Regions from separate parts of the Planococcus sp. ANT_H30 genome, predicted to be linked through region 1. Evidence: riboswitches for the same ligand, from Rfam matches in the RefSeq annotation. Region 1 holds a riboswitch; each other region holds the start of a gene.
What was found. Region 1 has a riboswitch for cobalamin ahead of FQ085_RS15725 (ATP:cob(I)alamin adenosyltransferase). Riboswitches for the same ligand answer to the same signal wherever they lie in the genome.
Positions count from the first base shown of each region.

Region 2: another riboswitch for cobalamin. It lies ahead of FQ085_RS03885 (ABC transporter substrate-binding protein); the one in region 1 lies ahead of FQ085_RS15725 (ATP:cob(I)alamin adenosyltransferase).
Region 3: another riboswitch for cobalamin. It lies ahead of FQ085_RS16780 (acyl-CoA thioesterase); the one in region 1 lies ahead of FQ085_RS15725 (ATP:cob(I)alamin adenosyltransferase).

Region 1 covers NZ_VOBJ01000010.1:5,777-9,057, reverse strand. Annotated here, with positions in the region: gene FQ085_RS15735 (arylamine N-acetyltransferase family protein) at 1-209, shown strand, start outside; gene FQ085_RS15730 (ABC transporter substrate-binding protein) at 280-1,224, opposite strand; gene FQ085_RS15725 (ATP:cob(I)alamin adenosyltransferase) at 1,221-1,769, opposite strand; cobalamin riboswitch at 1,933-2,126, opposite strand; gene FQ085_RS15720 (HNH endonuclease) at 2,182-3,135, opposite strand.
Region 2 covers NZ_VOBJ01000001.1:830,713-833,993, forward strand. Annotated here, with positions in the region: gene FQ085_RS03875 (adenosylcobinamide amidohydrolase) at 1-15, opposite strand, end outside; gene FQ085_RS03880 (FecCD family ABC transporter permease) at 18-1,019, opposite strand; gene FQ085_RS03885 (ABC transporter substrate-binding protein) at 1,003-1,974, opposite strand; cobalamin riboswitch at 2,149-2,335, opposite strand; gene argS (arginine--tRNA ligase) at 2,380-3,281, opposite strand, start outside.
Region 3 covers NZ_VOBJ01000012.1:24,769-28,049, forward strand. Annotated here, with positions in the region: gene FQ085_RS16765 (TetR/AcrR family transcriptional regulator) at 1-426, shown strand, start outside; gene FQ085_RS16770 (DUF3934 family protein) at 513-698, shown strand; gene FQ085_RS16775 (PAS domain S-box protein) at 907-1,683, shown strand; cobalamin riboswitch at 1,780-1,956, shown strand; gene FQ085_RS16780 (acyl-CoA thioesterase) at 2,105-2,590, shown strand; gene FQ085_RS16785 (ribonucleoside-diphosphate reductase subunit alpha) at 2,592-3,281, shown strand, end outside.

The DNA.
Region 1 (3,281 bases):
GATGTGTCTTTAATCAAGTATCTAAAGACTCTTCTTTTACACACAATGACTTAGTCACTCGGGCAACTCAAAACGGACGAATTACTTTGTCAGATCATCAGTTAACACGCTCAGAAAATGGACAAAAAACAAAAATCGAGCTGTCTCCAGCCGATAAGAGGAACGTATTAAAAAGGGAGTTCGGAATAGATCCAGATAGCTTGAAATAACGCTATGATTTCAGGCATGTTTTACTGCATAAAAAAACTCCTCGCTTTTAAGGCGAGGAGTTTTTGTGTTTTAGTTAAATAAATCTGGGTAAATTGTTTTAGCTACTAATTCCACAGCGTCACCAATGCGCGGTCCAGGGCGTGATGTGATATCAGAATCCAAGAAAAAGACTTGATCGTTTTGAATCGCTTCGATATCGCTCCAGCCTTCACGTGCTTTGATCTCCCCGATTGGATCTTCCGTATAAGAAACCGTTGTTGTGATAATTTCTGGATTTCGTGTAATGACTTCTTCTTCTGAAATTTTTGGCCATCCTTCGAGGTCACCAAAGATATTTTCGACATTGGCATGGTTCAGTATTTCTTGTTGGAACGTTTTTTGACCTGCTGTATAAATTTCGGGCGAAGGACTGATTTCGAAAAACACTTGTTTTTTCGCTTCTACCCCTTCTATTTTTTCTTGTACTTCTTCAATTTGCTGCTGAATTGAGCTATTTAACGTATCCCCTTTGTCTTCAAGACCCATGACGGTCGAAATTTGTTCGATGTCGCCATACACATCTTCAAAAGATTGCGCTGATTCAATAACAAATACTTGGATACCTGCAGCTTCTAACTCTTCATAACCGGTTGGCGCACCTGTAGAATAACCGATGACGACATCTGGATCCATTTCAATGATGCGTTCTGCGTTAAAAACGACTGAATCTGAAACACGTTCAACTTCAGCTGCTTCTGCTGGATAATTATCATAATCAGTCGCGCCAATCACTTTTTCTCCTGCTCCAATGCCATACAAAATTTCAGTATTACTTGGAATAAGTGAGACAACTGTTTCAGGTACTTTTTCAAACGTCAACTCGTTGTCTAAATCATCTGTAACGGTATAGTTTGCTTGCTCCTCTCCTTTATTCGTTGGTTCTGCATCTGTTTTTTCTGTTGTTTCTGATTGACAAGCACCTAGAGTTAAAACAACTGCTCCGATAGCTACGTATTTGAATGAGGAAATTTTCATTGTTGATTGGTCACTTCTTTCTTTTTAGGTCTAGTTGGATAGGACTTGCTGACGAACGGGATTTCTTCCACTCCGTGATGCTGATTAACATAAACAGCCATCGTAAACAGCACGTTGGCTAACAAATTGGCGTAATCAAAGAGAATGTTCGGTATTTCTTTTTCTAAACTCACTTTGTGCAAGGCCCTTACTGATTTTTTCGCTTCACTGCGACAAACATGCAGGACGCATGCAGCGTGTGTTCCTTGCGGCAAAACAAAATTACCGATTTTATCCTTTGTGAAGTTTACATAATAATCATACATGTTACTTAGCTCAATCAAGTCTTCCTCATGAATGGCTATTTTACCGCGAACTGAGCCGTTCAAATGATAAGCCATAGGTTGTAAAATCTGCAGATCTCGTTGTATAGCTTCTATATCTTGTGTCAATGACAGGGCTTCTCCGATTCGGGTAGTCAACGAATCAGTCCTAATTTCAAAATCCACAGTAACTGCGGATTCCCGCATAAATGGATAACAAAGATAACGCATGTCTTTTTTCATCATTCCACCTCACTTCCGTTTGGTGAAAATCACGGCATTGAACGCTCTCTAAACAGCAAAAAGCCGCCCTCAAAAGAGGACGGCGGCATAGCTATTTAGAGACATACTTCAGCAGTCAAAATAGAAACGTTGCCGTATGATTCCCTTATCTTCCGAAGAGTAAAAATACGTTCAAAAAAAGGTAGGTCTCCTGGCTTGTGCATCGCTTTACTTTAAGAACCTTCCCGTTTAGTTGGTAACACTAAACAGTGGCATTTTCTTATTTCATACGCACTTACAGTTGCGGAAACAGCCCCGGAATCTAACCGAGTTCCCTGTTATGCTGACGAATCAGCACCTTTTTTCTGCATGATTATTCACTTGTTTCTAGTGTAGCATATGTCGTACGACAAAAGACATACTTATCGAACGATTATTGTTGATTGACCAGCAGTTTCACTTTAGGCAGTTCGGCAAAAACGATTCGTTTATGCCATCTTAAATAAAGAGCATGCTCTGGCGAAACGGGTATTTTTATCCCTCTTTTTAATTGGTAGGTGGGATAATGTTCTTCTGGAATTTGACTCGAAATACGGAGACTTCCGCCTCCGGTAAATGCGATGAACCCCGCTGAATACAAAGCAGCATGGTTGGCACAAAGTAAGATGCCATTAAAAGCATCTAGCCGTTCTTCAGCTGAGCTGTCTTTCCAAGGCTTGGCATGCGTCGCTTTCAACACAGCGTCAATACCAATTCCACAAAGTGGACATTCTCCGTTCCAAAGCGGCAATAAACTTTCTCTGAATTGTTCTTTACCTCTACGCATTTTCGTTTTGATTTGTAGTTCTGCTTCTGCAATCAAGCTGATTAATGGATCATGCTCTGTTTTTTTAATCACTTCCATTGACAACTCCAATTGTTCGACTTCCAAGGTGAAAATATTTAAGGCGCTAATTAGTTCTAAAAATTTCATCGCCAGTTCTTCATTGCATGGATACAAATAACCTGAATTGCCACTAGCATCTTCTTGAAATGCCGCGTATTTTACGGGCAGTAAAGGCTCTATTTCTCTAAAAAACGCCTTAATGGATAACGGATTGTCCAATTCGCGATAAACAGCCCGTGCGATAAATGCCTCTTCAGTACTGTCCTGCTGCTCGTCTGTACTTTTAGGTTTGGTTCCATGTTTACAATCTTCTCGTACATGACTAATAGCTACTAAAAATCCTTTTACATAATGAAAAACGATATCGCCTTTTTTTAACTCCTGCATTCGTTTCCAAGAGTGTGGAATCATCCCCGATTTATCAACCCTCGGTGACCAAAGAACCTCTGCGTTGCGTTCTTCTTGATAGGTCTCTCCTTGCATAACAATAAAACTATTCATGAATATCCTCCTAATAATAACATTGCTGAAATCCAATGACTCCTATGTAATAAATCAAGTTAGATAAAGAAAAACCTTTCCTTTTATTTTAACTCAAATCCAAAGCTTTTGTTGGGATTAAGAAAAGCATAAGCGTCCGTGTAGGT
Region 2 (3,281 bases), on a different contig from region 1:
ATTTATTTCAAGCATTGTTAAGCCCCTCCTTTGCGCTGCCGGAAAAAGATAAAGGCAAATACCGGTGCGCCGATAAACGCCGTAATAACACCAATTGGCAATTCTGTTGGTGAGATAATCGTTCGTGATACCAAATCACAAACGATCAAAAGAGCGGCTCCATTAATAAACGACAAAGGCAAAACGTGGCGATGATCCGATCCCCATAATAAACGGGTCATATGCGGAACGACCAATCCGACAAAACCGATCGTTCCAGAAACCGAAACAGCCGCTCCTGTTAGTACCGATCCCCCAATCAAAATCGTCATTTTGCTCTTTTTGACATCTACGCCTAAGTGCTGCGCGCGTTCTTCACCAAACAGCATCGCATTTAATTCACGACGCTTTAGCCATAATATGAAAGAACCGATTAACACAAACGGCAACGCCATTCGAACATATGGCCAACCACGCATAGACACACTGCCGAGCAGCCACCCGATAATTTGCCGTAACTCTTCTCCTGTTAAAGCAATCATTAAAGAAATAATTGATCCAAGAAATGAACTAAAGATAATTCCAGTTAAAATGACCGTTTCCATTTTCATCGAGCGATCCACCAGTTTTGCAAAGCTCATAACGGCAAACATCGTCAGCAATGCTCCGATCATGCTCATAACCGGTAAGGTGAAGGGTCCTAAAAACGGTATCGAAATGCCAAAAAAGAGCGTCGTCACAGCGCCGACTGAGGCACCGGAAGACACTCCCAGGGTGTAAGGATCGGCCAATGGATTTTTTAAAAGCCCTTGGAACGCAGCACCCGCAATCGCTAGCGCTGCTCCAACAAGCCCTGCCAAAATTACGCGAGGCATGCGAATATTCCATAAAATATTGGCCGCCGCTTCATCTGATGACGGATTCCACAGCACAACTGGTGAAATAGAAACCGTTCCAACGGTCACCCCGAGCAATACGGCTCCTACTAAAATCAGCAGAGAGACGCTGTATGCTACTAGATGTTTACTCATTGAAAACATCAGGATAAACTGCCTGTGCCATTTCCATTAGTCCTGCAGTTAAACGTGGTCCTGAACGAGTGAGCATATCCGAATTTAAGCTGTAGATGGCATCTTCTTTAACAGCTGTTACTTCTGCAAAGCCGCCACGTTTTTTAATTTGACCGACTGCATCTTCAACATAATCGCCTTCTGTCGTGATCATAACATCCGGATTTGCTGCAACGATTGCTTCTGGGTCCATAATAACCCATCCTTCTAATTCGCCAGCAACGTTTTCCGCATTAATCAATGTCAACATTTCATCCATGAATGTGCCGCTTCCCGTTGTGTAAATGTCCGGTTGGCTGCCGACTTCTAAAAAGACCGTTTTGGGTTCTTCAATTGTTGCTGCCAGTTCTTCGATTTCAGCCACTTGGACTTCCATTTCTGAAACTAGTTTTTCTGCTGCTTCCATCGTTCCTGTCGCTTGTGCAATTTCTGTAATTGAATCGTAAACTTCTTCAAAACTAGCCGCATTTTGAACGACGAATACGTCAAGGCCTGCATCACGTAATTGTTGCAATCCAGCATCTCCAACACCTAGTCCCGATTCGTGTGCAAGTACTAAGTCTGGCTGAAGGCTAATAATTTTTTCTACATTAAATTCTTGTCCCCCAATTTTTTCAACATCCGTTGTTTCTTCTGGGTAGTTATCATAATCGGATACGCCGACCATTTTTTCACCTAATCCTAATTCATAAGCAATTTCTGTATTCGATGGAATCATTGAGACAATAGCTTCTGGCTCTTCTTCAATAACAATTTCATCTCCGACTGCATCTGTAATGGTTACCGGATATTCAACTTCCGCTACTTCTGCCGGTGGTTCTGCTGGTGTTTCGACATCCTCTTCAGGTGTTGCCGCATCTCCACATCCTGCTAGTAAAACGGCTGCTAATCCCGCTGTTGCTCCAAACTCCCAAAACTTGTTCATCATTAAAATCCCCCTAGAGTGTCGTGTTTTTGTTATAAAAAATCGCTGCAGGCGGACGCTGATTTGTGGACTACTTAAAACTGACACAAAACAAAATCCCCCGCAAAGTTCTGCGAGGGATTGAAAGGACGCCATAAAAAAGCATGCGCATCCAGCCTTTCCTCGCAGGCATATGGGTGTGTTGTCATAAAGGCAGGTCTCCTGGCTTGTGATCATTGGTGTTTGCACCTTCCCAAAGCATTGCTTCAGTGGCATATTGCAAATTCCTCTCACATACAGTGGCGGGACCGCGCCGGAGTTGAACCGGCTTCCCTTTTAACTCATGTTCTTAGACATAAGCACCTTTATGAATCGCTATTAAGTTCTAATTCTGTTTCATTATACACGTAACCGTTTAGCTTTCGCTTACATTTTTTCAGGAGCTTCGACGCCGACTGTTTTGAGTGCATTCGCTAACGTTGTTTTCACAGCCGTGATCAATGCCAAACGAGCACTTGTCATTTCGGCGTTTGCTGCATCTAATACTTTATTGGCATTGTAGAAACTATGGAAATTTGACGCCAATTCTTGAATGTACGTTGTAATACGGTGAGGTGCACGTTGTTTCGCTGCATCTGCGATGACTTGTGGGAAATCCCCAATTTTTTTCAAAACATCAATTTCTTTTTCAGAAGTCAACAAGTTTAAATGCTCTTCTGAAGCTAGTAAACCTTGTTCTTCTGCTTGACGCAAGATTGAGCTAATACGAGCATGCGCATATTGCGAGTAATAAACCGGGTTTTCGTTGGACTGTGAAACGGCCAAATCCAAATCAAAGTCCATATGCGAATCGCCTGAACGCATCGCGAAGAAATAACGAACGGCATCTAGTCCAACTAGTTCGACTAGTTCGCGCATCGTTACCGCTTTTCCTGTACGTTTACTCATCTTCATTTTTTCGCCGTCTTTGTACAATTGCACCATTTGAATAATGCTCACTTCAAGTGTATCACGGTCATAACCAAGCGCTTCGATCGCTGCTTTCATCCGTGGAATATAACCGTGATGGTCAGCACCCCAAACGTTGATCAGCTTGCCAAAACCGCGTTGCAATTTATCTTCATGGTAGGCAATATCCGGCATTAAATACGTATACGTGCCATCATTTTTAATTAAGACACGATCTTTGTCATCTCCAAATGTTGTTGACCGGAACCATGTAGCGCCTTCTTCTTCAAAGACATGACCATTTGCACGGAGCTTAGCTAATGCTTCATCGATTTTACCGTTTTTGTATAAGGATGATTCTGGGTACCATTCATCAAACT
Region 3 (3,281 bases), on a different contig from region 1:
TTTTACTTGCTGAATGGCTACGCGGTCGAACAAAAACAAATTTTCAAAACAATATTGCAGAAAAAAAGTGGGGATCTATTTCAAGCTATTAGTGAATTTTACCGATTTACCGTAAACGAAGAAGAATTACTCGACTTTAAACGAAACGTCCTTTTGAATATGACAGAACAAGTAGAAACTAAATTTATTAAAATTGTCAATGAAGAAGAGTCTGCAGAAGAATTCCGAGCGATTAGCCTTTTGATCGATACGACCAAGTTAAACGTTTCTGGAAACAAAGAACTATACCATCTGCTTAAAATTATGATGTCGGTGACCGTTAGGAATTGGATTGAATATTTCGCTAAAAACTTAACGATTGATGAGTCTATTGCAAATTACGAATTAGAATTAAAGTTGTTGAGAACAGGGCTTTCCCGTGTCTAACAAGAACATTTTGTTTAATTTTACGGCTTGATGTGATAAGATGTACTTCATCGTTGCAGTAATGTAGCAGTAATGGAGTGATTAAAATGAGCAAAGCAAAAGCGAAACCGAAAAGTGGTACGGGTCAGGGAACTGGCAAAAAAGGATGGACTCGCTGGAAATCCGGTGCCAACAAAGCGAAGAGTTTTAAACCGTATACCAGCAAAAATACTAAAAAAGCGGACGAGCCGAAAACAGAAAAAGAACTAGCTTCTGAATGGGTCGATGCATAGATAGGAAAGTAGAGAGAGTTGCTTAACCGGCAACTCTTTTTAATTTGATGTGAACTTCTAGTGGACGATAAGAAATTTCTGTCTTATAAGTGATGAAAGGATTAAGAATAGATCAGCTGTTTTTACGTGTTACTTAACACTGAAAGTTTTCTCGAAAAAGTGTAAAATAGGATGTAGATAGTTTCCGAAACGGAAGGGGTGAAGGGATATGCCGAATGCACCAACTTCGTTAGCGAGTATTCCAGAAAAAGAAAAAATGTATCAGGACATTGTGAATTATTCTGACGAAACAACAATTATCCATTCAAATCAGAAGGTTTTATATATAAACCAATCAGGTGCTGAATTTTTTAAAGCGAAGCAAGAAGAAGTTGTGGGCGCAGATGTAGTAGAGGTCTTTACAGACGACTACAAAGAATTAATTACGAAGCGAATTCAAAAAGGGATGGAAAATCGTACAATTGGAGAGTTGATGGAAACGACTGTTAGACGTTTTGACGGGACTTTAGCCGATGTTGAATTGTATTGTTACCCAGTTCAGTACGGAGAAACGGTAGCCATCCAGTCCACTATGCGTGATATCACGCTTCAGAAAAAAATGTCGCATGACTTACGCCAACTTAAAAACGAAATTTCAGCACCAATTGTTCCGATTATTGATGGACTAGCTGTGTTGCCACTTGTAGGATCAGTCGATGGGGATCGGAGTATGCGCCTGCTGGATATTATCCCGCAGAAAGTTCAAGGAGAAAATTTGCATTGTCTCATTATTGATGTTTCAGGGATTTATAATATTGATAATGTGGTTGCAGAATTTCTATACAAAATTGATCAAATCATGCGCTTGTTAGGCATTCAGCTTATTTTTACAGGAATTCGTCCTGAACTGGCATTAAAAGCTGTCGATGTGCGCGTAGACTTTAGCAAACTAAAGACAATGAGTACCGTAAAACAAGCGTTAAAACAATATTTGACGGCTAATTAACACGAGTTTGTAAATAGTCTTGTTAAAAGTATGAAAGTGGTTTATAGTGTATAGATACAACATTTAGTGTTTTTTATTATTCAAATAACTATATGTAGTGAAAATATTGATAAAGGTGCCTGAAAAGGCTTAAAAGGGAATCCGGTAATACCGGAGCTGTACCCGCAACTGTAAGTGCTGACGAGCTATCACAATCCACTGTCCAATGGACGGGAAGGAGATAGCAGAGGATGACGCACAAGCCAGGAAACCTGCCTTTGTTCTAAGTTTATGATCTTCTCCGGGAGTTGAGAAGGATAACGAAGATATTCTGCGCGAGCAGCTATTTTTTGCTGCCTTTCTCCGCTATTCTGCGTTTTCCACCCCATCCTCCCTGAGAGGATGGGTTTTTTTGTTTTACATAGAAGGAGGAAATGCAATCATGACAGAACCATTAGCAGCAGGTGTGGCAAGAACCATTCAAACAAAATTAGTGTTGCCACCTGATACGAATCATTTAGGAACGATATTCGGTGGAACCGTACTCGCGTATATTGATGAAATTGCCGCTATTACTGCCATGAGGCACAGCGGAAAAGCAGTCGTTACAGCTTCGATTGATACGGTGAATTTTTTATCTTCCGCTAAAGTAGGGGACATTTTCATCTTAGAAGGTGTTGTAATATCGACAGGAAGAACATCGATGGAAGTGTATGTTAAAGCAGAATGTCAGCAGATTGAAACCGGCAATAGAAATTTGACGACGACAGCTATTTTGACAATGGTTGCAGTCGACAGTGACGGCAAACCGACACCGGTCGTTGGTGTTATACCAGAAACTCCTGCTGAAAAAGAATTATTTAAAAGCGCACAGGAGCGGAAACAGCGACGCATGAAAGTGAACGAATTCGCAAAGGAGTTATGCTGATATGAATATGAAAACAGATACAACAGAAATGGACGCAGTAGAAAAAGCGCTCAAGCGAGCAACTGAGGTTTATGGACTAGATACGCGCGAGCTACTAGAGCGAGCAGCAAAACTCGCTGAACAAGCAAAAGGCGAGCAATCCTTACTTTATGCATTAAATCGCATCACAATGGACGAGCCAGACTGGACTTACGTAGCGGCAGAGTTGTATGTCAGTGATTTGTATAAGAAAGCCGCAAGCAGCCGCAATTATTCCGCTACTGAAAAATATGGTGACTTTTATGAGTTAATCAAAGCATTAACACAAGTCGGGATCTACTCAAAAGAGCTCTTAGCTTCTTATTCTCAAGAAGAGATTACAGAAATAGGTCAAGAAATCGAGCCGAGTCGGGATTTGCTATTTAATTACATCGGTTTGTTTTTACTGGCAGATCGTTATTTGGCAAAAGACTATGAAGGGCAGTTGTTTGAACTTCCGCAAGAGCGCTTTTTAGTTATTGCCATGACGTTAATGCAAAATGAGCCGCAAGAGCGTCGATTAGAGCTCGTTAAAGAAGCGTATTGGGCGATGAGTCATTTGTATATGACCGTTGCGACTCCAACTTTATCGAATGCAGGTAAAAGTTTTGGGCAATTGTCTTCGTGTTTTATCGATACGGTAGACGATTCTTTAGACGGCATTTACTTAAAC